3 regions of the Mesorhizobium sp. M1338 genome follow, and region 3 is predicted to be linked to each of the others. Evidence: riboswitches for the same ligand, from Rfam matches in the RefSeq annotation. Region 3 holds a riboswitch; each other region holds the start of a gene.
The links. A riboswitch is a leader RNA that binds a small molecule or an ion and turns the genes downstream of it on or off. The one in region 3 is predicted to bind cobalamin.
Positions count from the first base shown of each region.

Region 1: another riboswitch for cobalamin. It lies ahead of NKH19_RS21965 (DUF1636 family protein); the one in region 3 lies ahead of NKH19_RS09005 (aromatic ring-hydroxylating oxygenase subunit alpha).
Region 2: another riboswitch for cobalamin. It lies ahead of metE (5-methyltetrahydropteroyltriglutamate--homocysteine S-methyltransferase); the one in region 3 lies ahead of NKH19_RS09005 (aromatic ring-hydroxylating oxygenase subunit alpha).

Region 1 is NZ_JAMYLL010000028.1:32,380-40,348, forward strand. Features, by position in the region: gene NKH19_RS21955 (cobaltochelatase subunit CobN) at 1-2,109, opposite strand, end outside; gene cobW (cobalamin biosynthesis protein CobW) at 2,128-3,165, opposite strand; gene NKH19_RS21965 (DUF1636 family protein) at 3,162-3,596, opposite strand; cobalamin riboswitch at 3,635-3,838, opposite strand; gene NKH19_RS21970 (winged helix-turn-helix domain-containing protein) at 3,870-5,069, opposite strand; gene NKH19_RS21975 (NADH-quinone oxidoreductase subunit A) at 5,389-5,754, shown strand; gene NKH19_RS21980 (NuoB/complex I 20 kDa subunit family protein) at 5,745-6,326, shown strand; gene NKH19_RS21985 (NADH-quinone oxidoreductase subunit C) at 6,331-6,933, shown strand; gene NKH19_RS21990 (four helix bundle protein) at 6,962-7,351, shown strand; gene NKH19_RS21995 (NADH-quinone oxidoreductase subunit D) at 7,400-7,969, shown strand, end outside.
Region 2 is NZ_JAMYLL010000018.1:21,113-29,081, forward strand. Features, by position in the region: gene metK (methionine adenosyltransferase) at 1-170, shown strand, start outside; gene NKH19_RS17615 (adenosine kinase) at 220-1,212, shown strand; gene NKH19_RS17620 (hypothetical protein) at 1,534-2,091, shown strand; gene NKH19_RS17625 (alpha,alpha-trehalose-phosphate synthase (UDP-forming)) at 2,079-3,773, shown strand; cobalamin riboswitch at 4,342-4,543, shown strand; gene metE (5-methyltetrahydropteroyltriglutamate--homocysteine S-methyltransferase) at 4,639-6,990, shown strand; gene NKH19_RS17635 (cytochrome-c peroxidase) at 7,435-7,969, opposite strand, start outside.
Region 3 is NZ_JAMYLL010000006.1:198,458-206,426, forward strand. Features, by position in the region: gene NKH19_RS08970 (carbohydrate ABC transporter permease) at 1-600, shown strand, start outside; gene NKH19_RS08975 (carbohydrate ABC transporter permease) at 602-1,756, shown strand; gene bglA (beta-galactosidase BglA) at 1,761-3,425, shown strand; gene NKH19_RS08985 (ABC transporter ATP-binding protein) at 3,467-4,579, shown strand; gene NKH19_RS08990 (DUF680 domain-containing protein) at 4,666-4,902, opposite strand; gene NKH19_RS08995 (DUF680 domain-containing protein) at 4,980-5,186, opposite strand; gene NKH19_RS09000 (DUF680 domain-containing protein) at 5,256-5,459, opposite strand; cobalamin riboswitch at 5,968-6,169, shown strand; gene NKH19_RS09005 (aromatic ring-hydroxylating oxygenase subunit alpha) at 6,285-7,532, shown strand; gene NKH19_RS09010 (FAD-binding oxidoreductase) at 7,604-7,969, shown strand, end outside.

The sequences.
Region 1 (7,969 bases), on a different contig from region 3:
CTTGTGCTGGTCTTCATCCAAGCCGGCACCGGTCAGCGGCGGCGGCAGATGGCCAAGCGTGACGGCGGCGATGCGCCGCTTGGCCTGTGCCGCTTCGCCGGGGTTGGAGACGATGAACGGATAGATCACGGGCAGGGGACCGGTGACGATCTCGGGAAAGCAGTTTTCCGAGAGCGCAACTGTCTTGCCAGGCAGCCATTCCAGCGTGCCATGGGCGCCGACATGGACCAGCGCATGAACGCCGAGCGATTTGCGCAGCCACAGACCGAAGGCGATCAGTGCATGGCGCGGCGGTAGTGTCGGGTCGTGGTAATCGGCGCGACGGTCGGCTGAACGGCCGCGGTCTGGGGCAAGTGCAACGGTGACGTTGCCGAAGGTTGCGGCGCGGAAGGAGAATTTGGCAGAGGTGTGCGCTTGAACACCCCCCTCTGTCCTGCCGGACATCTCCCCCGCAAGGGGGGAGATTGAGCTGTCACTGCTGCTTTCGCCAACTACGAACGTCGCAGAATGAGCGACGGCGGCGGAACTGCCAATCTCCCCCCTTGCGGGGGAGATGTCCGGCAGGACAGAGGGGGGTGCCTCGCGCAAACCTGTCTCGCCTTCAGCCTTGCCCCAAGCGGCTTCTACGGCTGTGATTGCCTCGGCGGGCAACTCTTTTGAGAACCCAACATAGTCTTCCAGCCCCAGCCCTTCGCCGCTCCGCGCCAGCAGCCCCAGCAACCCACGCGGCGTCTCCGGAATCCCCTCAACACCATAACCCTGCTCCCTCAGATCATGCAGCATGGCCAGCACGCTGGATGGCACGTCGAGGCCAACGGCATAGCCGGTGCGGCCCGGGGCACTGGGATAGTCCGGAATCAGAATGGCCAGCTTGCGCGTCGCGCGGGGCGTCTCCCGTAGGCGGATAAAGGCCGCTACACGATCAGCCACCTGCGCCACGCGATCCGCTTCCGGCCGGTTGGCGAAGGCGCGGTGGCCGAGTGCCGGGTCGACCTCGCTCTCGCCCTTGAAGGAAATGGCGCCGGCGAGGATGCGGCCGTCGAGTTCGGGCAGCACGACATGCATGGCAAGGTCGGCGGGCGCCAGGCCGCGCTGGTTGTTCTGCCAGATGTCGCGGCGGGTGGTGGCGACGATAACCTGGAAGACAGGCACGCCTGCTCTGTCGAAAAGGGTTTCGACGCCAGGTTCGGCACCGGAGGCGAAAGCGGTCGCGGTGATGATTGCCGCGGGCTTCAATGCGGCGAGCGCGGTCTCGACAAAGGCGAGGGACGCCGGGTCCTTGAGGCTGGAGACGAAGATGGGGACCGGGTTAATGCCGCGCTGCCGCAGCGCATCAAAAAGGGAGTCGATCGGCGCGACATCGGCGGCGAGCAGCATCGAGCGGTAGAACAGGATCGGCACGACCTTTCCCTCCCCCTCGAGGGGAGGGTGGCCCAAAGGGCCGGGTGGAGTCGGTACGACCGGACTCGACGTCTCTTTAAGTTGGCGCGTCTCGGAGAGGACCCCACCCCCGGCCTGCGGCCGGACCCTCCCCTCGAGGGGGAGGGGGACGACGCCGCGTTCGGGGTCGTAGTAACCGGCTTTCGGCACTGCGACCGGCTCTGCTACGTCCGCATCAGACCCCGCCAACCTTGCCAGCCTCCGCATCAGCGCGCTCATATTCGCCGGGCCGCCCTCGCGGAAATAGTCGAGCAGGCCGTCGAGTTCTTCGCGCGGCAGCGTCGAGGCTTCGATCAGGCGCAGATCCTCGTCGCGGCATTCGCCGGGCAGCAGCGCCAGTTTTATGCCGCGCTCGCGGGCGGTCGAGGCAAGCTGGTCGCAGCCATAGCGCCACCAGTCGTAGCCGCCGAGGATGCGGACGAGGATGATTTTGGCGTGGCGGGCGACGCTATCGACCCAGAGGTCAACGGACATGGGATGGCGCAGATCACGCAGGGCGGCCAGCCGCATCGAGGGCAGGCGGCCGGCATCGGCCTTCCACGCGGCCGCAAGGCCTGCAAGATCGCTGTCGGTGAAGGACAGGGCCACGATATCCGCCGGCATCTGCCGCAGATCGACCGGCTCGGCGAGGTCGTCGAGCGAGGCGGATGTCGTGGTTAGGATGTGCATCGCGACCCGTGTCCGAAATCAGCCGGCGAGTATACGCTCGATAGCCGGGCGGTTCAGCCCCTTGAGGCCAATGACGACGAGGCGCGAGCGGCGGTCGTCCGTGGCGGTCCAGGCGCGGTCATAATAGTGGTTGACGCGCGGCCCGACGGCCTGCAGCAGCAGCCGCATCGGCTTGCCGCCGACCTCGACGAAGCCCTTTATGCGCAGCACGTTCTCTTCCTCGGCGGCGGTGGCGACGCGCTTTGCCAGTTCATCGGGATTGGCGATCGAGGCAATGTCGACGATGAACGTGTCGAAGTCGTCATGCTCATGGTCGAATGCGCCGTCGTGATGGGACTTGCGGTTTTCGATGTCATCCTCGACGGCCAGACCGAGGCCGAGCAGCACCGAGGGATCGACCTTGCCGTGCGACGTCGGCACGATCTTCACCGCGCGAGCGGAGTGTTCGTTGATGATGGCATTGGCGCGGGCGGTGCCGGCTGCGTCCATCAGGTCGCTCTTCGACAGGATGATCAGGTCGGCGCAGGCGATCTGGTGCTCGAACACCTCCTCGACCGGATCGTCGTGATCGAGCGTCTCATCCTGGGTGCGCTGCGCCTGCAAGGCATCCATGTCGTTGGCGACGCGGCCGTCGGCCAGCGCCGGGCCGTCGACCACGGCGATCACACCATCGACGGTGACGCGGCTCTTCACGCTTGGCCACTGGAAAGCCTGGACCAGCGGCTTGGGCAGCGCCAGGCCCGAGGTCTCGATCAGGATGTGGTCGATCCTCGGCGTCAGCGCCAGGATCTGGTCGAGCGCCGGGACGAAGTCGTCGGCGACGGTGCAGCAGATGCAGCCATTGGCCAGTTCGACGATGTTTTCCTCCGGGCAGGTATCGATGCCACAGCCCTTAAGGATCTCGCCATCGATGCCGATGTCGCCGAATTCGTTGACGATGATGGCAATACGCTTGCCGCCGGCGTTTTCCAGGAGATGGCGGACCAGCGTCGTCTTGCCGGCGCCGAGAAAGCCGGTGACGACGGTGCAGGGAACACGGGAGACGGAAACGGTCATTTCAAGTCCTTCAGCATGTCGAGGGGAGGGATGCGGGCAACGAGGCCGCGCTTCAGGCTGTCGGGACGGCCGCGCCACGGGATCAGGCCGTCGGTCGAGGTGGCGAAGAGCTTGGCGCCGGTAACGAGGTCGGCGCCGCTGGTCGCGGTCAGGTCACCGAAGACATAGCTCCAGCAGCCGTCGCGCAGGATGGCGGCGCTGAGACGTCGCTTGCAATTGCCGAGGCATTCAACGCCGCGGACACGAATGTTGTCGCCAGATGCGGCGCGGCGCGTGTCGTCCGCCAGCAGTTCGCCAGCGCGAGGATGGGCGTCGGAGCCGGTCTCGTCGCGACAGGAGGCGCAGACGATCACGGTGACGCCGGCCAACGCATCATCGTGCCCGGACGAAACATCCGCTGTGCCAGCCGAAAAACTGCTGTCGTGGTCCAAAGATCGGCTCCTTGCCCGGAAACCCGCCGGGCGATCGGATTCTAAAGTCGCGGACGGCAGGTCTCCTGGCTCGCGGGTCATCGCCTTGGTAGCCGCCTTCCCGGGACCATCCCAGTGGCTTTCGGCCTTGGCTCTTCGCTTACAGTTGCGGGGACAGCCGCGGATTTGGGACAGATATCCCTCACCGCATTCCCTCTTGGCTCCTCTCGTTGAAGAGAAGAGACCGTCTCGACCGGGATTTAGGCTTTTGCGGGTAGCGGTGTCAACGCGAGCTTACGACACGGTTAGGTCGGCCAACGCCGGACCCAAGTCACCGGCGGACGTCACTTCGATGTGTTCGAGGCCGAGCCAGCCCTGCATCTGCTTCAATTCCTCGAACAGTTCGACGGCGGTCCGCGGCGGCGCGTTGGGCTCGGCGTAGGCGGCGTGGACGCGCAGCACGCCGGCCGGCCGGTCGGCCTTGAGATCGACGCGCGCCACGATCCTGTCGCCGAGCAGGAACGGCAGGACGTAATAGCCGTATTGTCGCTTGTCGGCCGGCGTGTAGATCTCGATGCGGTAGTGGAAGTCGAAGAGACGCTCGGTGCGCGACCGCTCGAAGACGACCGGATCGAACGGCGCCAGCAAGGCTCGGGCCTCGACCTTGCGCGGCAGGCGAGCGTCCCGGTGAAGATAAGCCGGCTTGTCCCAGCCTTCGACACGCACCGGCAAAAGCTCGCCTGTTTCGACCAGTTCCTCCAGCCGGCCCTTCATGTCCGCCGGCGACAGCCGAAAGTAGTCGCGCAAATCGCCTGATGTCGCGATGCCGTGGGCGCGGGCCGAAATGCGCAGCAATTCGCGGTGCGCGTCCTCGGCGGCCGGCACCGGCAGATCGAGGATCGCCTGCGGCAGCACACGCTCGGGCAGATCATAGAAGCGTTCGAAACCGCGACGGTGCGCAGTGGTGATGCGCCCGGCCCAGAACAGCCATTCGAAGGCATGCTTGGAGTGGCTCCAGCCCCACCAGCCGCCCGAGCCCTTCTGGCCTTCGAGCGCGGAAGCGGCGATCGGGCCGCGATCGGCGACCTGGCGGTAGATCTCTTCGATATAGGCGGCATGTTCGCGGCCCCATTTGGCGAGGCCCAGATACATCTCATCGCCGCGCTCGGCCCGTTCCATGCGCCAGCGCATCAGCGGGTATGTCTCGACCGGCAGGAAGGAAGCCTCGTGCGCCCAGTATTCGAACACCGTGCGCTTGCGCGTCACAGCCGCGTTGTCGAGCAGAGCGAGCGGGTAGGGGCCAAGGCGCGAATAGAGTGGCATATAATGGGCGCGCACCACCGCGCTGACGGAATCGATCTGCAGCAGGCCGGTGCGGGCCAGTACCCGGGCGAAGTGCCGGCGGTTCGGGGTGCCGATTGGGCGGGGATCGAGAAACCCTTGGGCGGCAAGCGCGATGCGCCGGGCCATGGGGAGCGAAATCTTTTCCTTCATGCAGGCGTCACTCTGAGGGCGATTGAGGGGTGATTCCGGCCGATGCTAGCAGGGTTTTGGCGGCAACCATGTCAGGAGAGAAAAGTGGAGTAAAAAGCGAAGGAAATCAAACAAGAGGGGATCGGACCAGTTTGCCGCGATATGCCGTCCAGGTCGGTGTTTTGAACAAGGTTTGACTTGCTTCGCTGGAAGTGCTGCGCTAACCCTCGCCGCGTTGCAGCATAGGCCCTTAAAACGGTTCAGCGGTTAAACTGTCACGCTTCCGCATTAGGGTCCGGTGCTGTAATCAACGTGGATTGGCGCCAACGGAAAGCCGAGCATGAACGCACTCTTGAGCTCATACCTGCCCATCGTCCTGTTCATCGGCGTGGCGCTGGTTGTCGGCCTGGCGCTGCTGGCCGCGCCCTTCCTGGTGGCCTACCGCAATCCCGATCCCGAAAAGCTCTCCGCCTACGAGTGCGGTTTCAACTCGTTCGATGACGCCCGCATGAAATTCGACATCCGCTTCTACCTGGTGTCGATCCTGTTCATCATCTTCGACCTGGAAGTGGCCTTCCTGTTTCCGTGGGCTGTGTCGTTCTCGAAGATCGGCATGCTCGGCTTCTGGTCGATGATGGTGTTTTTGGCGGTGCTGACCATCGGCTTTGCCTATGAATGGAAAAAAGGAGCGCTGGAATGGGATTGAACGATAGTTCAGGCACCCTCGTCGCGCCGAAGCCCAAAGGTATCATCGATCCTAATACCGGCCAGCCGGTAGGGGCGGACGATCCCTTCTTCCTCGAGATCAACAATGAGCTGGCCGACAAGGGCTTTCTCGTCACCTCGACCGAGGCACTGATCACGTGGGCGCGCAGCGGTTCGCTGATGTTCATGACCTTCGGTCTTGCCTGCTGCGCGGTCGAGATGATCCACACTTCGATGCCGCGCTATGACAGCGAGCGCTTCGGTGTCGCGCCGCGCGCGTCTCCGCGCCAGTCCGACATCATGATCGTTGCCGGCACACTGACCAACAAGATGGCGCCGGCGCTGCGCAAGGTCTACGACCAGATGCCCGAGCCGCGCTACGTCATCTCGATGGGCTCCTGCGCCAATGGCGGCGGCTACTACCACTATTCCTATTCGGTGGTGCGCGGCTGCGACCGCATCGTGCCGGTCGACATTTATGTGCCCGGCTGCCCGCCGAGCGCCGAAGCGCTGCTTTACGGCATTCTTCTCTTGCAGAAGAAGATCCGCCGCACCGGCACGATCGAACGGTAAATCCATGACCGCATCCCTGAGTGAACTGTCGACCTATCTCGGCGAGAAGCTGATCGACCGCGTGAATGACGCTGATATCGCCTATGGCGAGCTTACCATTCACGTCGAGCCGCGCGATCTGGTCGAGGTGATGACCTTCCTGCGCGACGATGCGCGCTGCCAGTTCATCTCGATCATCGACGTCTGCGGCGCCGACTATCCGTCGCGGGCCAAGCGCTTCGACGTCGTCTACCATCTCTTGTCGCCGAAGCAGAACGTACGCATCCGCGTCAAGGTGCAGGCCGACGAGGAAACCATGGTGCCGTCGATCACCGGCGTGTTCCCCGGCGCCGACTGGTTCGAGCGCGAGGCCTACGATCTCTACGGCGTGCTATTCTCCGGCCATCCCGATCTGCGCCGCCTGTTGACCGATTACGGTTTCGAAGGCCATCCGCTGCGCAAGGATTTCCCGCTGACCGGCTTTGTCGAAGTGCGCTATGACGACGAAGCCAAGCGCGTCATCTACGAGCCTGTGGAATTGAAGCAGGAATTCAGGAACTTTGACTTTTTGAGCCCATGGGAGGGAACTGATTACGTTCTTCCCGGGGACGAAAAAGCGAAGCAGTGAATGGTGAATGGTGAATAGTCAATGGTGAATGGACAAGACGCCGGAAGCTATACGCGATTATCGCGATCTCATCGTCTGGAAAGAGGCGATGGATATCGCCGAGGAAATCTATGTTTTGACGCGCGGGTTTCCGCGCGAGGAATTGTATGGAATCACATCCCAGATGCGACGCTGCGCAGTCTCAATCCCGGCGAATATAGCGGAAGGGTTTGGTCGCGCACAGCGACGAACGTTCATTCAGTTTCTTCGCATCGCACAAGGTTCCTTGAAGGAACTGGAAACACATACCATGCTTTGCATACGGATCGGGTTGTTGTCCCAGGAGCAGGCAGCGAAGCTGGAACCGAGCTACACAAAGCTCGGCAAGAGGCTGGTTTCGTTCGTTCGGTCGCTGGACCAGGATGGGGCACGCGCATGACCATTCACCATTCACCATTCACCATTCACTCATCGCCAAGGGCGATCCATGGCTGAGACCTCCGTCCGCAATTTTAACATCAACTTTGGACCTCAACACCCTGCAGCGCATGGTGTTTTGAGGTTGGTTCTCGAACTTGACGGCGAAGTCGTCGACCGCGTCGATCCGCATATCGGGCTCTTGCATCGCGGCACGGAAAAGCTGATCGAGGCCAAGACCTATCTGCAGGCGATCCCCTATCTGGACCGGCTCGACTATTGCGCGCCGATGAACCAGGAGCACGCCTTCGCGCTGGCCGCTGAGCGCCTGCTCGGCATCGACGTGCCAAAGCGCGGGCAGCTGATCCGCGTGCTCTATTGCGAAATCGGCCGCATCATGTCGCACATCCTCAATGTGACGACGCAGGCGATGGATGTCGGTGCGCTGACGCCGCCGCTGTGGGGGTTTGTCGAGCGCGAAAAGCTGATGGTGTTCTATGAGCGCGCCTCCGGCTCGCGCATGCATGCCGCCTATTTCCGTCCCGGCGGTGTCCACCAGGACCTGCCGCAAAAGCTGGTCGAGGATATCGGCAAGTGGATCGACCCGTTCCTCAAGTCGATCGACGACCTCGATCAGTTG
Region 2 (7,969 bases), on a different contig from region 3:
TGTTCGATCTCAGACCGAAAGGCATTATCAAGATGCTTGATCTCTTGCGCCCTATATACCGCAATACAGCCACCTATGGCCATTTCGGCCGTGAAGAGCCTGATTTCACCTGGGAGAAGACAGACAGGGCGGACGAATTGCGTCGCGAGGCAGGACTAGCCGCCCCGTGAAGCCGCCGGCGAGCGAATTGGCAAGCGGAAAGCCCAAGCGGAGACATTGATGCCGGATTATGACGTGCTTTGCATCGGCAATGCCATTGTCGACATCATCGCCCAGTGCGACGACGCTTTTCTGGTGACCAACGGCATCATCAAGGGTGCCATGAACCTCATCGATACCAAGCGCGCCGAGCTGCTCTACAGCCACATGGGGCCGGCGATCGAGGCCTCCGGTGGCAGCGCCGGCAACACGGCGGCCGGCGTCGCCAGCTTCGGCGGCCGCGCCGCCTTCTCCGGCAAGGTGTCCAACGATGCGCTGGGCGAAATCTATGCGCACGACATCCATGCGCAGGGCGTTGCCTTCGACACCAGGCCGCTCGAGGGCGAGCCGCCGACGGCGCGCTCGATGATCTTCGTCACCCCGGACGGCGAGCGCTCGATGAACACCTATCTCGGCGCCTGCGTCGAGCTTGGGCCGGAGGATGTCGAGGCCGACAAGGCGTCTGGCGCCAAGGTCACCTATTTCGAGGGCTATCTGTGGGACCCGCCGCGCGCCAAGGAGGCGATCCGGCAGACGGCGAAGCTCGCGCACGAGGCCGGGCGCGAAGTCTCGATGACACTGTCGGATTCGTTTTGCGTTGACCGCTACCGCGACGAGTTCCTCGATCTGATGCGCTCGGGCACGGTCGACATCGTCTTTGCCAACAGCGACGAGATCAAGTCGCTCTACCAGACCTCGTCCTTCGACGAAGCGGTGGCGCAGATCCGCAAGGACTGCAAGATCGCCGCCGTCACACGCTCGGAAAAAGGCTCGGTGATCGTGCGCGGCGACGAGACCGTGGTCATCGAGGCGACCGCCATCAAGGAGCTGGTCGACACGACGGGCGCCGGCGATCTCTACGCCGCCGGTTTCCTGCATGGCTACACGCAGGGCCGCAACCTCAAGACCTGCGGCGACCTTGGCTCGCTGGCGGCCGGCCTGGTGATCCAGCAGATCGGCCCAAGGCCAAGGCAGAATTTGCGCCGCGAGGCGGAACGGGCTGGGTTGCTGTAGATGCGCGGGCAACTAACCAGCTGCCCAACCGACGCGATCATCGCAGTGGCGGAACTGTGTCAAAGCTCGCTGATAACGACAGCCATTCGCTTCGGAGAACTGACCGATGCTGCTGCCGTGAAGCTCGCTGGAAGGGGGTGCAAGGCGGGCATGCCTTGACGGCATTCACCGTCATCGAGATCGCCACCGGCATTTTCCAGAAGCTCAGCTTGGGGAAGGCCAGTAAGGTTCCTGAGGTAACGGAGAACTCGCGGCGTCCGTCGGAGCACTTGACTTGCGATCACGTCCCACGATGCCGAATGCGGGCAGACTGGTTCGCCATTGGTATGGGACCAGCGGAATTGGCAGCAGGGCTTCATCTTCGTCAATCTCGACGAGGCGCCGGATGTGGAGCCCGGCATTCGCGGATGTCAGGAAGTGCTCGCCTGGCTGGTATTCACATCGCGGTCTGGCTTCCACGATTTTGGGATCGTCGAGGGCAACGAGGAAGGGATTCAAAAACCGGCCCTGACGGGCGGAAAGGGACTATCCCGCCCTCTCCGATCTCCGTGTCAAAACTCTTCGGCAGACGCAGGATCGCATCACGGGGCCCGGCAGCCTTGGCTGCAGCGACATAGTTTCAGTTCATTTCAACAGGTGCTGGCATGGGTGTATCTCTTATCCGAACAATCCAACAATTACCGCAAGCACGGTCCGCTCGATCGGGTCGCCAGCTATTTTCGCGATAAGCCGGTTCTTGAGGGCGCCGAAGCCGAAACGCGGCAATCGGTCGCCATTTGCTCTGACGCTCGTCAGATTCTCGTCAGCAGGGCCAATTTGGAATTCCAGTTGCTCCATCTGGGGGAAATATTCAACGGAGGCATGAAATGGACGCATTGAACAACGCCAACTCGCCGCGCCGGAACCTCACATGGCAAACTGGGGCTGTTCACGAACTAATCGCTTTTGAACAACCCCTGAGAGACTTGCCACAGGAGCGAGAACAACAAGCCGAAGTTGGCCCGTCCCGTCCTGTTGTCTCAGCCGCAGACCAGCGCTTCAACACGGCGGCCCAGCAGCCACATAGGAGTCTTATCGCAATTTCCAACCGCGGTGCGACTGTCAATTCTGATCAGCCCAAGACAGGCGGGCTTTCGGCGGCCCTGGAGTGCGTCGTGGAGCGTTCCGGCGCGGTCTGGGTAGGTTTTTCCGAGCATCTGGGCGACGGGGATAAGCAACAGGTGCCCCTCGTGCAGCGTGGCAAAGGTCAAATCGGGTGGCTCGATGGGCCGGCAGCGGACTATTCTCGGCACTATCAAGGTTTTGCAAATTCAATATTGTGGCCGGCGCTCCACTCGCTGCCGGACCGGATCTCAGGCTCGGAAGAGGATTATAAAAGTTATCGCGACGTCAATGCCTTCATGGCGCGCGCGGTGTCCGAATTGGGAGATAACGCAGTCTACTGGGTTCATGACTACCATTTCCTGCCGCTCGGCGCTGATTTGCACAGACTCGGCATTGACCGGCCGATCGGCCATTTCCTGCATACGCCATGGCCCGAGTCTGACATGATGGAGCGCGTGCCCAATTCTGGCGAGCTAATGAAATGTATGCTCGAGTATGATCTGCTCGGTTTCCAGACCGACCGTGATGTGAGCAATTTCCTCGCCTGTGTCCAATCTCATTTGGGGCTGGAGAGCAAGAACGGGGTCGTTTTCTCGGACCATGGCCAGACGCAATGCCAAAATTTTCCTATAGGTATCGATCCGAAGCAATTCGAACAGTGTGCCGCAGATTCGCTTGAGGCGCAGAAAGCCTACATTTCGCAGTTGAAACTTGGCGGAGCAAAGCTAGTTATCGGCGTCGATCGGCTCGACTACACCAAGGGCATCGACAATCGGATTAAAGCTTTCGATCTGCTGGCAGTCGAGCCGCAACGTGTCTCGCTCTTGCAAATCGCAACTCCCTCACGTGGCGACATCCAAGCGTACAGCGAATATCGGCGCGACGTCGAAAGACTCGTCAATCAAGTCAACAACCGGCATGGCACGGACGAGTGGATGCCGATTATCTATGAGAACAGGTCGTTCACCCAAGCTGAGATAGCGGGTCTTTACAGAGCCGCGCGTGTTTGCGTTGTGACGCCGTTGCGCGATGGCATGAATCTTGTGGCGAAAGAATACATTGCTGCACAAGATCCGAGCGACCCTGGCGTTCTGGTGTTATCGAAGTTTGCCGGCGCGGCCGAAGACTTCGGCGAGGACGCCCTGCTGGTAAATCCGAGGCTCTCCGACGAGATAGCTACCGCGATCTCAAGAGCGGCCAGCATGCCGCGCGAAGAACGCATCCAACGCTGGCGGAGGATGATGGACAAACTTGAAGCGTATACGATCCACCATTGGTCAGCGGACTTCGTTCGGCAACTGGACAGCAGCCGGGTTACGGTCCCTGCGGATCACTTCCACTATGTTGGCTTGGGCTGGATCAGCGAGGCCCAAATGCCTTCGTATCGGACCGAGCCAGAATTGCACACCGCGCTGACGCGTGCACTGGATAAAAACTGGGTCCTGCCGATCGTATGATGCAGAATATGAAGCACGCGAGCTTTGCCTGCATTTGCGCATCCCTCAATGCCGAGCGCTTGGAGAGAGAGATACTTATCCTGACCGCCTGAATGCGGCTTAAGCGGCTTATCGGGACCACAGTCGGGCTTTGCATCAGACCCTTGAGCCAGGCTCCGTCAGTGTGGTCTCTTGCCGCCGAGCGGAGTCATCACGATTGCCTAGTCACCCGTGATGACGACTGGCGTGCCAATTCCCCTCGGACCACGGTTTGGCGCTCACTCCGAGAAAACCGCTTCTACCACGCACGCACGGCTTGCGGCCGCATCGTTAAACATCGCCACCAATGCGATCTTCTGCATTCTAATGACGTTGTCACGCGCTTGAAGTCTTGTCCGAAATCCTTCATCGGCGACCTGCGAGGGATGTCGCAGCCCGACAGGGATCCATTAGTTGGACTATGGTGGCAGCGGAGCAGCGCCGCCAATGGGCGACTGAATATTTCACAATGTTAGACAAGCGTAAAAGCGAAATCACATAACGACATAAACATTTCGTTATGCGTCATTGACAAAAGAGCGGACTGCTGTGATTGTCTGCGTGTCGTGGTTCTCGCGTGCGGCGCTGCCGCAGCGGAGCTAAGAGGGAAGCCGGTGCAATGCCGGCGTTGCCCCCGCAACTGTTAGCGGCGAGCCAACCCCACTCATGTCACTGAGGCGAATACCCTCAGGAAGACGGGTAGAGGCTATGACCCCGCGAGCCAGGAGACCTGCCACGGCGAATTACGTCCACGGGCGGGGTGTCTCGGTGGCCGCTGCAAGCCGGCGTTCGTGCCGGCCTGCTAGCGCCTTCCTTGTCATCGGCGCCCCAACCATCGGGGTATGACATGACTGACTCTCAGGAAATTCCTGTAGCAACGCTCGGCGTGCCGCGCTTCGGTCGTCGGCGAGAACTGAAATTCGCGCTTGAAAGCTACTGGTCCGGAACATCGTCCGCTGGCGACCTTCTCACGACGTCGAAGGCGCTCCGTGCCGCTAGCTGGGAAGAGCAGCGCGATCGCGGCGTGTCGAAAATCCCGTCGAACGACTTCTCGCTTTACGACCACGTGCTCGACACCGCAGCCATGGTCGGGGCCGTTCCATCCCGTTACGGCTGGAATAGCGGCGAGGTCCCACTTGACATCTACTTCGCAATGGCGCGCGGCAACCAGGGTCAGACGGAGGATTGTGGACACGCTGGTCACCAGGAGGAAGCTCATGGACCTGGTGTAACCGCGATGGAAATGACCAAGTGGTTTGACACCAACTACCACTACATTGTGCCGGAACTCGATGATGATCAGACGTTCGCCCTCTCGTCATCGAAGCCGGTCGATTATTTCCTCGAGGCTAAAGCTCTCGGCATTCACACACGCCCAGTCATCCTTGGACCCATCACCTTCCTCAAGCTGGCGAAATCGCCTGCCGAGGGGTTCGGTCCCATCGCGCTCCTACCGCGGCTGCTGCCCGTTTACGAGCAAGTCCTGCAGAAGCTGAAGCTGTCGGGAGCCGACTGGGTGCAGATCGATGAGCCAGCGCTTGTCCTCGATCTGAACCCGAACGAACGAGCTGCGTTCGAATTCGCCTATGGCCAGCTGTCGAAAGCCGCGCCCGAGCTGAAGATCATGCTGGCTACGTATTTCGGGTCGCTGGGAGACAATCTCGAAACCGCGGTTTCTCTGCCCCTGGCCGGGCTGCATATTGATCTCGTGCGCGCTCCCGAGCAGCTGGAAACGGTGGGTCGGCTCGCTCCGAAGGATCTGGTGCTCTCGCTTGGCTTGATCGATGGCCGCAACGTCTGGCGTGCGAACCTGCCCGCCATTCTCGACCGCATCAAACCGATCGTCGCCGGCTGGCCCTTGGACCGCGTCGAGATCGCGCCTTCTTGCTCGATGCTGCATGTGCCGATTGATCTGCGCATGGAGACGGAACTCGACGCCGACATCAGGTCGTGGCTCGCCTTCGCGGCCCAGAAGACCGACGAGCTGGTCTTGCTGGCCCGGGCCCTGTCCCAAGGCAGGGATGCGGTGGCAGGCGCGTTGAAAGCGTCTGCCGAGGCTGCCGCCACGCGCGTGACATCCACGAGGATCCATGACCCGCTTGTTCAGGGGCGGATCGCTAGCATTGAGGACAGCGCGAAGCGACGAGAGAGCGCTTTTGGCGAGCGCTCCAGAGTCCAAGCCGGCTCACTCGGGCTGCCGCCGTTCCCGACGACGACCATCGGGTCCTTCCCGCAGACGCCGCAGGTACGCAAGGCGCGGGCCGCTCATGCGAAGGGCCAGCTGAGCTATGTCGACTATGAGACGTTCCTGAAGAAGGAGATCGAGGCTGCAATTCGCTGGCAGGAAGAGATCGGGCTGGACGTGCTGGTGCACGGTGAGTTCGAGCGAAACGACATGGTACAGCATTTCGGCGAGCAGTTGTCCGGCTTCGCGTTCACCCAGCATGCCTGGGTACAAAGCTATGGGTCGCGCTACGTGCGTCCCCCCATCATTTTCGGCGACGTATCGAGGCGCAATCCGATGACAGTGCGCTGGTGGCAATTCGCCCAGTCGCTTACGGAAAAGCCCGTGAAGGGAATGCTCACAGGCCCAGTCACCATTCTCAACTGGTCTTTTGTTCGCGACGACGTACCCCGCTCCGAAGCCTGCCGCCAGATCGCGCTCGCCATCCGCGACGAAGTGACGGATCTCGAAAGGTCCGGCGCAAGGATGGTCCAGATCGATGAGGCCGCCTTTCGCGAAGGATTGCCACTGCGCCAATCTGACTGGAAAGTCTATCTCGACTGGGCTGTCGAATGTTTCCGGATCGCTTCAACGGGTGTAAAGGACGCGACTCAAATTCATACCCACATGTGCTATTCGGAGTTCAACGAGATCATTCACGCGATCGCTGGAATGGATGCGGATGTCATTTCGATTGAGACGTCGCGCTCGAAGATGGAACTGTTGGACGCCTTCACGAGCTCCAAATATCCGAACGAAATCGGTCCCGGCGTCTATGATATTCACTCACCACGCGTCCCGGAAGTCGGCGAGATTTCGGACTTAGTCATGCTTGCCCGCGAGCGACTGTCCGATGGCCAACTGTGGATAAACCCCGACTGTGGCCTCAAAACACGCAAATGGGAGGAGGTCCGCCCTGCCCTCATTAACATGGTCGCTGCAGCACGCGCGCTCCGGCAGAAAGTGCAGGCGTGAGGCTTCTCTTCCTCACCGTGTGGGGAGTTGCCGACTGGCGGATGTCGGCCGGGAATATGCCAAACCGATCACACTCTTGGAAATAAGCCACTCGGCGAAAATGTGCAATTTTCCTTCGGCACGTGTCCTCATCCCGCAGAAATATGAATGTGACACTACGCTATAGTATTGGTCCTTGGGAACATACAGGCCCCGCGCCTCGAACAAATCGTACACACGTCGTTTCTCAAAGTAGACTGCTTGGCATGTTCGCTCAGGCGGCGACAATATATGGTGCTGCGCGTCTGTCCGCTTCCCCAGCTGATTCGCGCAGACTACGGGCGAGGTGGCAGGTTTCGGGTATTGCTAGCCTCCCGCCAATTCGGAGATGGATGTGGCAATTCGTGTGGCCCAAGTAAAAGCCGCAATCATTTTCGATTGCGACGTCCGCAGCCAGTTGGCCCTTTATTTTCCTGAGATCTGCGTTACAGGCCGGGGCGTTGTCGCCGTTTCGGAGGGTAAGATGGGATAGGCGACCTCGGGTGCCTCTCCGGTCAGCGAGTTGAGGAAGGCAACAAGCAGGTCAACTTCTTCGTCCGCCAGTACTACGCCAAGCTGGGTGGTCCCCATGATGGCGACGGCCTGTTTCAGATCCCAAACCTTGCCCGAATGAAAGTATGGCGCGGTGAGTGCAACGTTGCGCAGCGGCGCCACGCGGAAAACATAGTAGTCATCGGCTGCATTGGTGACCGCAAATCGGCCCTTGTCTTTGTCCGGCAGGACCTCGGCGCTGGGCTGTTCCACGAGGCCGAATGGGAAATAGGCTTGCCCACCAACGTTGATGCCGGCATGGCAGGACGAGCAGCCTTTGTCCATAAAAAGCGCCAGGCCCTGTTTCTGTTCGGAAGTCATGGCAAGCTCATCACCATTCAGAAAGCTGTCGAACGGGGCCGGTGTGACCAGTGTCGCCTCGAAGGCTTCGATCGCCTTGGCGAAGTTG
Region 3 (7,969 bases):
TGGTGGGGCACGATCGCCAAGAGTCTGATCTTCCTGCCGCTGGCGATCTCCTTCGTCGGCGCCAGCGTGATCTGGAAATTCATCTACGAGTATCGTGGCGAGGGCCAGACCCAGATCGGCATCCTCAACGCCGTCATCCAGCATTTCGGGGGCCAGCCGCAGGTCTGGATATCGCTGCCGTTCTGGAACAGTTTCTTCCTGATGGTGATCCTGATCTGGATCCAGACCGGATTTGCCATGGTGATACTGTCTTCCGCACTGCGCGGCATTCCCGAAGAAACGCTGGAAGCCGCCGTCATCGACGGCGCCAATCCATTCCAGATCTTCTGGAAGATCATGGTGCCGCAGATATGGGGCACCATCGCCGTCGTCTGGACCACCATCACCATCCTGGTGCTCAAGGTGTTCGACATCGTTCTGACCATGACCAACGGCCAGTGGAACAGCCAGGTGCTGGCCAATCTGATGTTCGACTGGATGTTCCGTGGCGGCGGCGATTTCGGCCGTGGCGCCACCATCGCCATCATCATCATGATCGCTGTCATTCCGATCATGATCTGGAACATCCGCCAGGCGAACAAAGAGACGGGAGGACATTGAGATGGCCGTTGCGACCGGAAAGTCCTTCGCCAGCCGCTTTGGCGTCCACATCGCCGTGCTTGTCTTCGTCGCGATCTGGACCATACCGACGCTCGGCATCCTGGTCTCGTCGCTGCGCGACAAGAACCAGATCATCGCCTCTGGCTGGTGGAACTCGTTCGCCAGTTCCACCCAGACCGAGGCCGGCCGACTGCCGGCCGCCTCGACGCAAGTCGAAAAGGACGGCAAGTTCGTTCTCGAGGGCAACATCTTCGGCGACGGCGCCAAGCGCAACATCAGCGCCTTCGGTGTCAAATCGGCGGCACCGACGCAATATCCCGCCGACACTTCGGCCGATCTCGGCGACGGCGTGACCCTGCGGCTCAACGCCGACGGCAGCTTCGTCATGGCCTCGCCCAAGGCGTTCGAAGGCGATCGCGGCCAGCGCGTCTACTATGCCTCGTCGGCGCCGCCGAAATTCACCACCGACAACTACAGAACCGTGCTGTTTTCCGAGGGCATCGGACGGTCGTTCATGAACTCGCTGACCGTCACCATCCCGGCGACAGTCATCCCGATCCTGATCGCGGCGTTTGCCGCCTATGCGCTGGCCTGGATGCGGTTTCCCGGCCGGGCGCTGCTGATCGCGGTGATCATCGGCCTGCTGGTGGTGCCGCTGCAAATGTCGCTGATCCCGCTTTTGAAGCTCTACAACGGCGTCGGCGCTTTCTTCGGCATGCCGTCGAAAACCTATCTCGGCATCTGGCTGGCGCATACCGGCTTCGGCTTGCCCTTCGCCATCTACCTGCTGCGCAGCTACATTGCCGGCCTGCCGCGCGAGATCATGGAATCGGCGCGTATCGACGGCGCCAGCGATTTCGAGATCTTCGTCAAGATCGTCTTGCCGCTGTCGTTCCCCGTGCTGGCCTCGTTTGCCATCTTCCAGTTCCTATGGGTATGGAACGATCTGCTGGTGGCGATGGTTTTCCTCGGTACAGAGGCAGACCAGATCGTGCTGACCGCCAAGCTCAACGCGCTGTTGGGCTCACGCGGCGGCGACTGGGAGATTCTGACGACATCGGCCTTCGTGACCATAATCGTGCCGCTGATCGTCTTCTTCTCGCTGCAGCGCTATTTTGTCCGCGGGCTGCTTGCCGGCTCGGTGAAAGGAGGCTGAGACGATGCAATCCGCTTTGAAGGCCAGCTCGAAACCTGACCTCGCCCTCGATCGCGACTGGTGGCGGGGTGCTGTGATCTATCAGATCTATCCGCGCAGCTACCAGGACTCGAACGGCGACGGCATAGGCGACCTCAAGGGGATCATCGGCCGCCTCCCCTACATCGCCGCACTCGGTGCGGACGCCATCTGGATTTCGCCGTTCTTCAAATCGCCTATGAAGGATTTCGGCTATGACGTCACCGACTACCGCGACGTCGATCCGATGTTCGGCACGCTGGCCGACTTCGACGCGCTGACCGCCGAGGCGCACAGGCTGGGCTTGAAGGTGATGATCGACGAGGTGCTGTCGCACACCGCCGACAACCACCCGTGGTTCAGGGAAAGCCGGTCGAGCCGCACCAACCCGAAGGCCGACTGGTATGTCTGGGCGGACGCCAGGCCGGACGGCACGCCGCCCAACAACTGGCTGTCGATCTTCGGCGGCTCGGCCTGGCAATGGGACACCAGCCGCCAGCAATATTACCTGCATAATTTCCTGGCCGAGCAGCCCGACCTCAACTTCCACAACCGCCAAGTCCAGGATGCGCTGCTCGACGTCACCCGTTTCTGGCTGGAGCGCGGCGTCGACGGCTTCCGGCTCGACACCATCAATTTCTACTTCCACAGCCAGGGCCTGGAAGACAATCCGCCGCTGCCGCCGGAAGAGCGCAACGACCAGACCGCACCGGCGGTCAACCCCTACAACTACCAGGATCATCTCTACGACAAGAGCCGCCCGGAGAACCTCGGCTTCCTCGAGCGCTTCCGCGCCCTGCTCGATGAATATCCGGCAACCGCCGCGGTCGGGGAGGTCGGCGATTCGCAGCGCGGACTGGACGTGGTGGCTGCCTACACCGCCGGCGGCAAGCGCGTACACATGTGCTATTCCTTCGACTTCCTGGCGCCGGAAAAGATCAGTGCGGCCAAGGTCCGCTCGGTGCTGGAATCCTTCGGCAAGGTCGCCAGCGACGGCTGGTCATGCTGGGCCTTTTCCAATCACGACGTGATGCGCCCGGCCTCGCGCTGGGCGGCCAGCGAAGCCGATCCGACCGCCTATCTCAAGGTCATCTCGGCGCTGCTGATGTCGCTGCGCGGTTCGGTCTGCATCTACCAGGGTGAGGAGCTTGGGCTCGGCGAAGCCGACCTTCGGTTCGAGGATTTACAGGACCCCTATGGCATCCGCTTCTGGCCGGAATTCAAGGGCCGCGACGGCTGCCGCACGCCGATGGTGTGGGACGGCAGCGCCAGCAATGGCGGCTTCTCATCGGCAAAGCCCTGGCTGCCGGTGCCGGCCAAGCATCTGTCGCAAGCGGTCAATGTCCAGCAGGGCGACGAGAACTCGCTGCTTGAGCACTACCGGCGCTTTCTGACCTTCCGGCGTGCCCATCCGGCACTGGCCAAGGGTGACATCACCTTCATCGAAAGCGAGGGCGACACCGTCGCCTTCACCCGCCGCTCAGGCAATGAGCAGATCGTCTGCGTCTTCAATCTGGGAGCCGGGCCAACCGAGGTTGACCTCGGCGGCCGATCGCTGCAACCTTTGCCCGGGCACGGATTTTCGGGGCAGGCGAGCACCGGTTCCATCGAGCTTGGCGGCTACGGCGCCTGGTTCGGGCGCGCCGACTGAATTTCAAATCACTTGAATTTCAAATTACTGGAGGGAAACCAATGGCCGATGTCACGCTAAGACAAGTGAAGAAGTCCTACGGCAATCTGAACATTCTCCACGGCATCGACCTCGATATCAAGTCGGGCGAATTCATCGTCTTCGTCGGTCCGTCGGGCTGCGGCAAGTCGACATTGCTGAGGTCGATCGCCGGGCTCGAGGAAATCACCTCCGGCGAGCTCAGAATAGCTGGCGAGGTCGTGAACGACGTGCCGCCGTCGAAGCGGGGGATCGCCATGGTGTTCCAGTCCTACGCGCTGTATCCGCACATGACCGTCTACGACAACATGGCGTTCTCGATGAAGATCGGGAAGGAGAACAAGGCCGAGATCGATCGGCGCGTGCGCCAGGCGGCGGAAATCCTGCAGCTGACGAAATATCTCGACCGCTTGCCCAAGGCGATGTCGGGCGGACAGCGCCAGCGCGTCGCCATTGGCCGCGCCATCGTGCGCAATCCAAAGGTGTTCCTGTTCGACGAGCCGCTGTCGAACCTTGACGCCGCACTTCGCGTCGCCACACGCATCGAGATCGCCAAGCTCAAGGAATCGATGCCCGCCACGACCATGATCTATGTCACCCACGACCAGGTCGAGGCAATGACGCTGGCCGACCGCATCGTGGTGCTCAAGGACGGCCATATCGAACAGGTCGGCACGCCGATGGACCTCTACAAGAAGCCCGGCAATCTGTTCGTTGCCCAGTTCATCGGCTCGCCGGCCATGAACATCCTGCCGGCGACCATCGACAAGACCGGAAATCCGACTGTCGTCAGCCATGTCGGCGGGCGCAAGGCGACCGTGCCGATCACGACGCCTGCTTCGGCAAAGGGTGCCGCGGTGAGCTTTGGCGTGCGACCGGAGGACCTGATCATCGCCAGCGGTGCGGACTATCTGTTCGAAGGGACGGTCGACTATGTCGAGCAGCTCGGCGAAGTCCAGCTTGTCTACATCGACATCGGCCGCGCCGACCTGCCGCTGGTGACCAAGCTGCCTGGCAATGTCGAAGTCAAGCGTGGCTCGACATTGCGCCTGAGCGCCAATGGCGAAGATCTGCATATCTTCGACACGGATGGGCGGTCCTTCGCTCTTCACGAAGCGGAGGCGAAGGCGGCCTGAGAGGTCGCACGACGATACTGCCCTGTTACAAAAACAAGAGCGGCGGGCAAGGTCCGCCGCTCTCGTTTGGAGATCAGCTTCGGCTGTTAGCGGCCGAAGAGGTTTCGGTCACTGCCCTGAGGGGCGGACTTCGGTGCATCGCCCGACGAATTGAGCAGCTTGTAGACGGGCGATTCGCTCTTGCGGATCGAGCCCGTATGCGAGGTGTCGACGTTGACGGTCGACTGCTTGTTGATGTCGGTGCCGCCAGCGTTGTCGTTGCGGGCATAGGCGCTGCCGGCGGCAATCAGAAGAGCGGCGGCAGTAAGAACAATCTTTTTCATTTTGATACTCCGTATTCTCGAATTCGATACGGCGGGTTAACCCGCCGCATCGCTGTCGGATGTTGGTTTTGGTCGGGTTAGTTGTTGCCGAACAGGTTGCGGTCGCTGCCATGGTCGACAGGCGCCTGCGTGGCCGGCTCCGACTTCTTGACGGAAGCCGTGTACGAGCTGTCGACCGCGGCGGCAGGCTGGTCGGCGCCCTTGGAGCCAAAGTTGTCGCTGCCGGCGAAGGCACTGCCGGTGACGGCCAGAACGGCGGCGGCGGCAAGAAGGATCTTGTTCATTTTAGTCTCCTGGATTTCTGGATTTCGCCAGGACGGCGGGCAGACCCGCCGTCAACTGGGAATTGGTTGTTAGCGGCCGAAGAGGTTACGGTCGCTGCCCTGAGCGGGCGTCTGGGCAACCGGTTCCGAGGTCTTGGTGGAAGCCGTGTACGACTTGTCGACCGCGGCAGCAGGCTGATTGGCGCCGTTCGAACCGTAGTGGTCGCTACCATTAGCGAAGGCGCTGCCGGAAATGGCCAGAACGGCGGCGGCAGTGAGAATGATCTTTTTCATTTTTTTGTACTCCAGTATCTTCTTTTCCGTCCGTCCAGCGGCGTGTCTTGGAAGGGAAATCGCGTCGTTCGGACAGCCCCGATGTGGGAGGGCATCCTCGCCTTTTCCAATCACGAAGTTGTTCCGTGTGGACCATGAATCCGCCACTTGAAATTGTGCCACGGGATTCTACACGCTACTTTTTATTTATGTTTTTCAACACTTAAGCAAAATCGCCCGCTGGATCACCAACTGTTTCCAAGGCCCGGCGTTCACACCGTCCTGCACGCACCGTCAACAGAAACGAACCGTTCGGTTCGATTTTAGAACCAGCTAATAGTCACTTTTCGAAACCGTTAACCTTTTTGGTCGCCGGCAAGGGGCCGGCTTCGAGGAGATTGCAGTTGGGAATGGCCGCCGCGGAGATAGGATTTCGGCTCAACAATCGCCAACCGGAACGTTTCGCATGCGTGTCGCGCCGCATGGATACGATGTCGTTTTCATGCCGATGACGCGCCCGCGATCGTGGTTAGATCATACCATCTCAGGTGCCGCTTCGTGACGACGAGGCGGAGAATTGGGAAGCCGGTCAGAATCCGGCGCTGCCCCCGCAACGGTGGTGGAGTTCAAGTCGCAACGGGAGACCACTGGGCAGTTGCCTGGGAAGGTGTCGCGATGGTCCGTAAGGACAACTCCAGAGCCCGGAAACCAGCCCGAGATTTCTAGACTCGACTGATCGCGGTGGGCGGTCAAGAGGTGGATAGTGCATGTCCGGCGCATCGCCGGCCTGCGTCCGATCCTTCCTCCGTCACCACCATTTCAGTCCTTAAGAAACGAGGACAGGACATGGATATTCGCAACGACATGCTGAGGCTCTTGAACAGCCGCCGGCAAGGCTTTTCGCTGGAGCAGCCCTTCTACACCGATCCAGACTTTTTCAAGCTCGACATGGAGCTGATCTGGTATCGTGATTGGCTGTTCATCGGCCACGATTGCGAGCTGCCTAAGCCGGGCAGCTACATCACAGTGCAGATCGGCGACTATCCGGTCGTTCTTGTCCGCGACCAGCAAGGCAAGATCAACGCCTTCCACAATTCCTGCCGCCATCGCGGCAGCCGCGTCTGCAACACAGAGAGGGGTACGGCGGCAAAGCTGGTCTGCCCCTATCACCAGTGGACCTATGAGCTCGACGGCCGCCTGCTGTTTGCCCGCCAGATGGCCGACGGTTTCGACAAAAGTGAGTTCAGCCTGAAGCCGGTCGCCTGCGAGAGCGTCGGCGGCTACATCTTCATCTGCCTGGGCAAGGAGCCCGCCGATTTCGCGCCGATGCGGGCGATGATCGAACCTTATCTTTTGCCGCACCGGTTGCGGGAAGCAAAGATCGCCTTCGAGAGCACGATCATAGAGAAGGGCAACTGGAAGCTGGTCTGGGAAAACAATCGCGAGTGCTATCACTGCGTCGCCAATCATCCCGAGCTGTGCAAGACCTTCCCGGAAGCGCCTACCGTGACCGGCGTCAACGGCGCCGACAGCGACCCCGAAATGGTCGCGCATTGGGCCAAATGCGAGGCATCAGGCCTGCCGAGCAAGTTCCGCATCGATCCGGCCGGGCAGTACCGCGCCACCCGCGCGCCGCTGTTGCGCGATGCCGTCAGCTACACCATGACCGGCAAGCTGGCGGTGAAGAAGAACCTCTCCGACACTGTCTCCGCCGACAGGATCGGAACCTTGATGCACTATCACTATCCGACGACCTGGAACCACATCCTCATCGATCACGCGGTGACGTTCCGGGTGCTGCCGATCAGCGCCACGGAAACGGCGGTGACGACGAAGTGGCTGGTGCACAAGGACGCGGTCGAGGGGGTCGATTACACCATCGAAGACCTCACCCATGTCTGGACCGAAACCAACGACCAGGATCGCCGCATCGTCGAGGAAAACGCCTTTGGCATCCTGTCGCCCGCCTACGAGCCCGGCCCCTATTCGGAGTTGCATGAGGGCGGCGTGATCCAGTTCGTCGAATGGTATGCGTCGTTCATCGGCCCGCGCCTCGCCGAAGGCGGCCGGCCGGCCCTGCGCAGCGTCGCCTAGTGCATGTCGCCCAAAATGCGCAGCGGCTTTGGGATCATGCACAAAACAAAAGGGACAAGAGGATGAATGCGATGACGGATCTTGGCCTCTATCGCCATCTCGACCAGATGACGCCCTGGAACGACAGGCTGCAGGTGCTGGAAGTGATCGGCGTCAGCGACGAAGCACCTGACGTAAAGACCTTCACCTTCCGCTCCGACAACCAGACCTGGTTTCGCTACAAGCCGGGCCAGTTCGTGACGCTGGAACTGCCGACAGCCGACGGGCCGCTGATGCGCACCTACACGCTGTCGTCCTCGCCATCGCGGCCGTTCTCTATCGCGGTGACAGTGAAGGCGCAGGCGGGCAGCACAGGCACGCGCTGGATGTTCGACCATCTGGCGCCGGGCTCGCACGTCAAGGCCTATGGGCCGACAGGTGACTTTTCGCTGCACAGC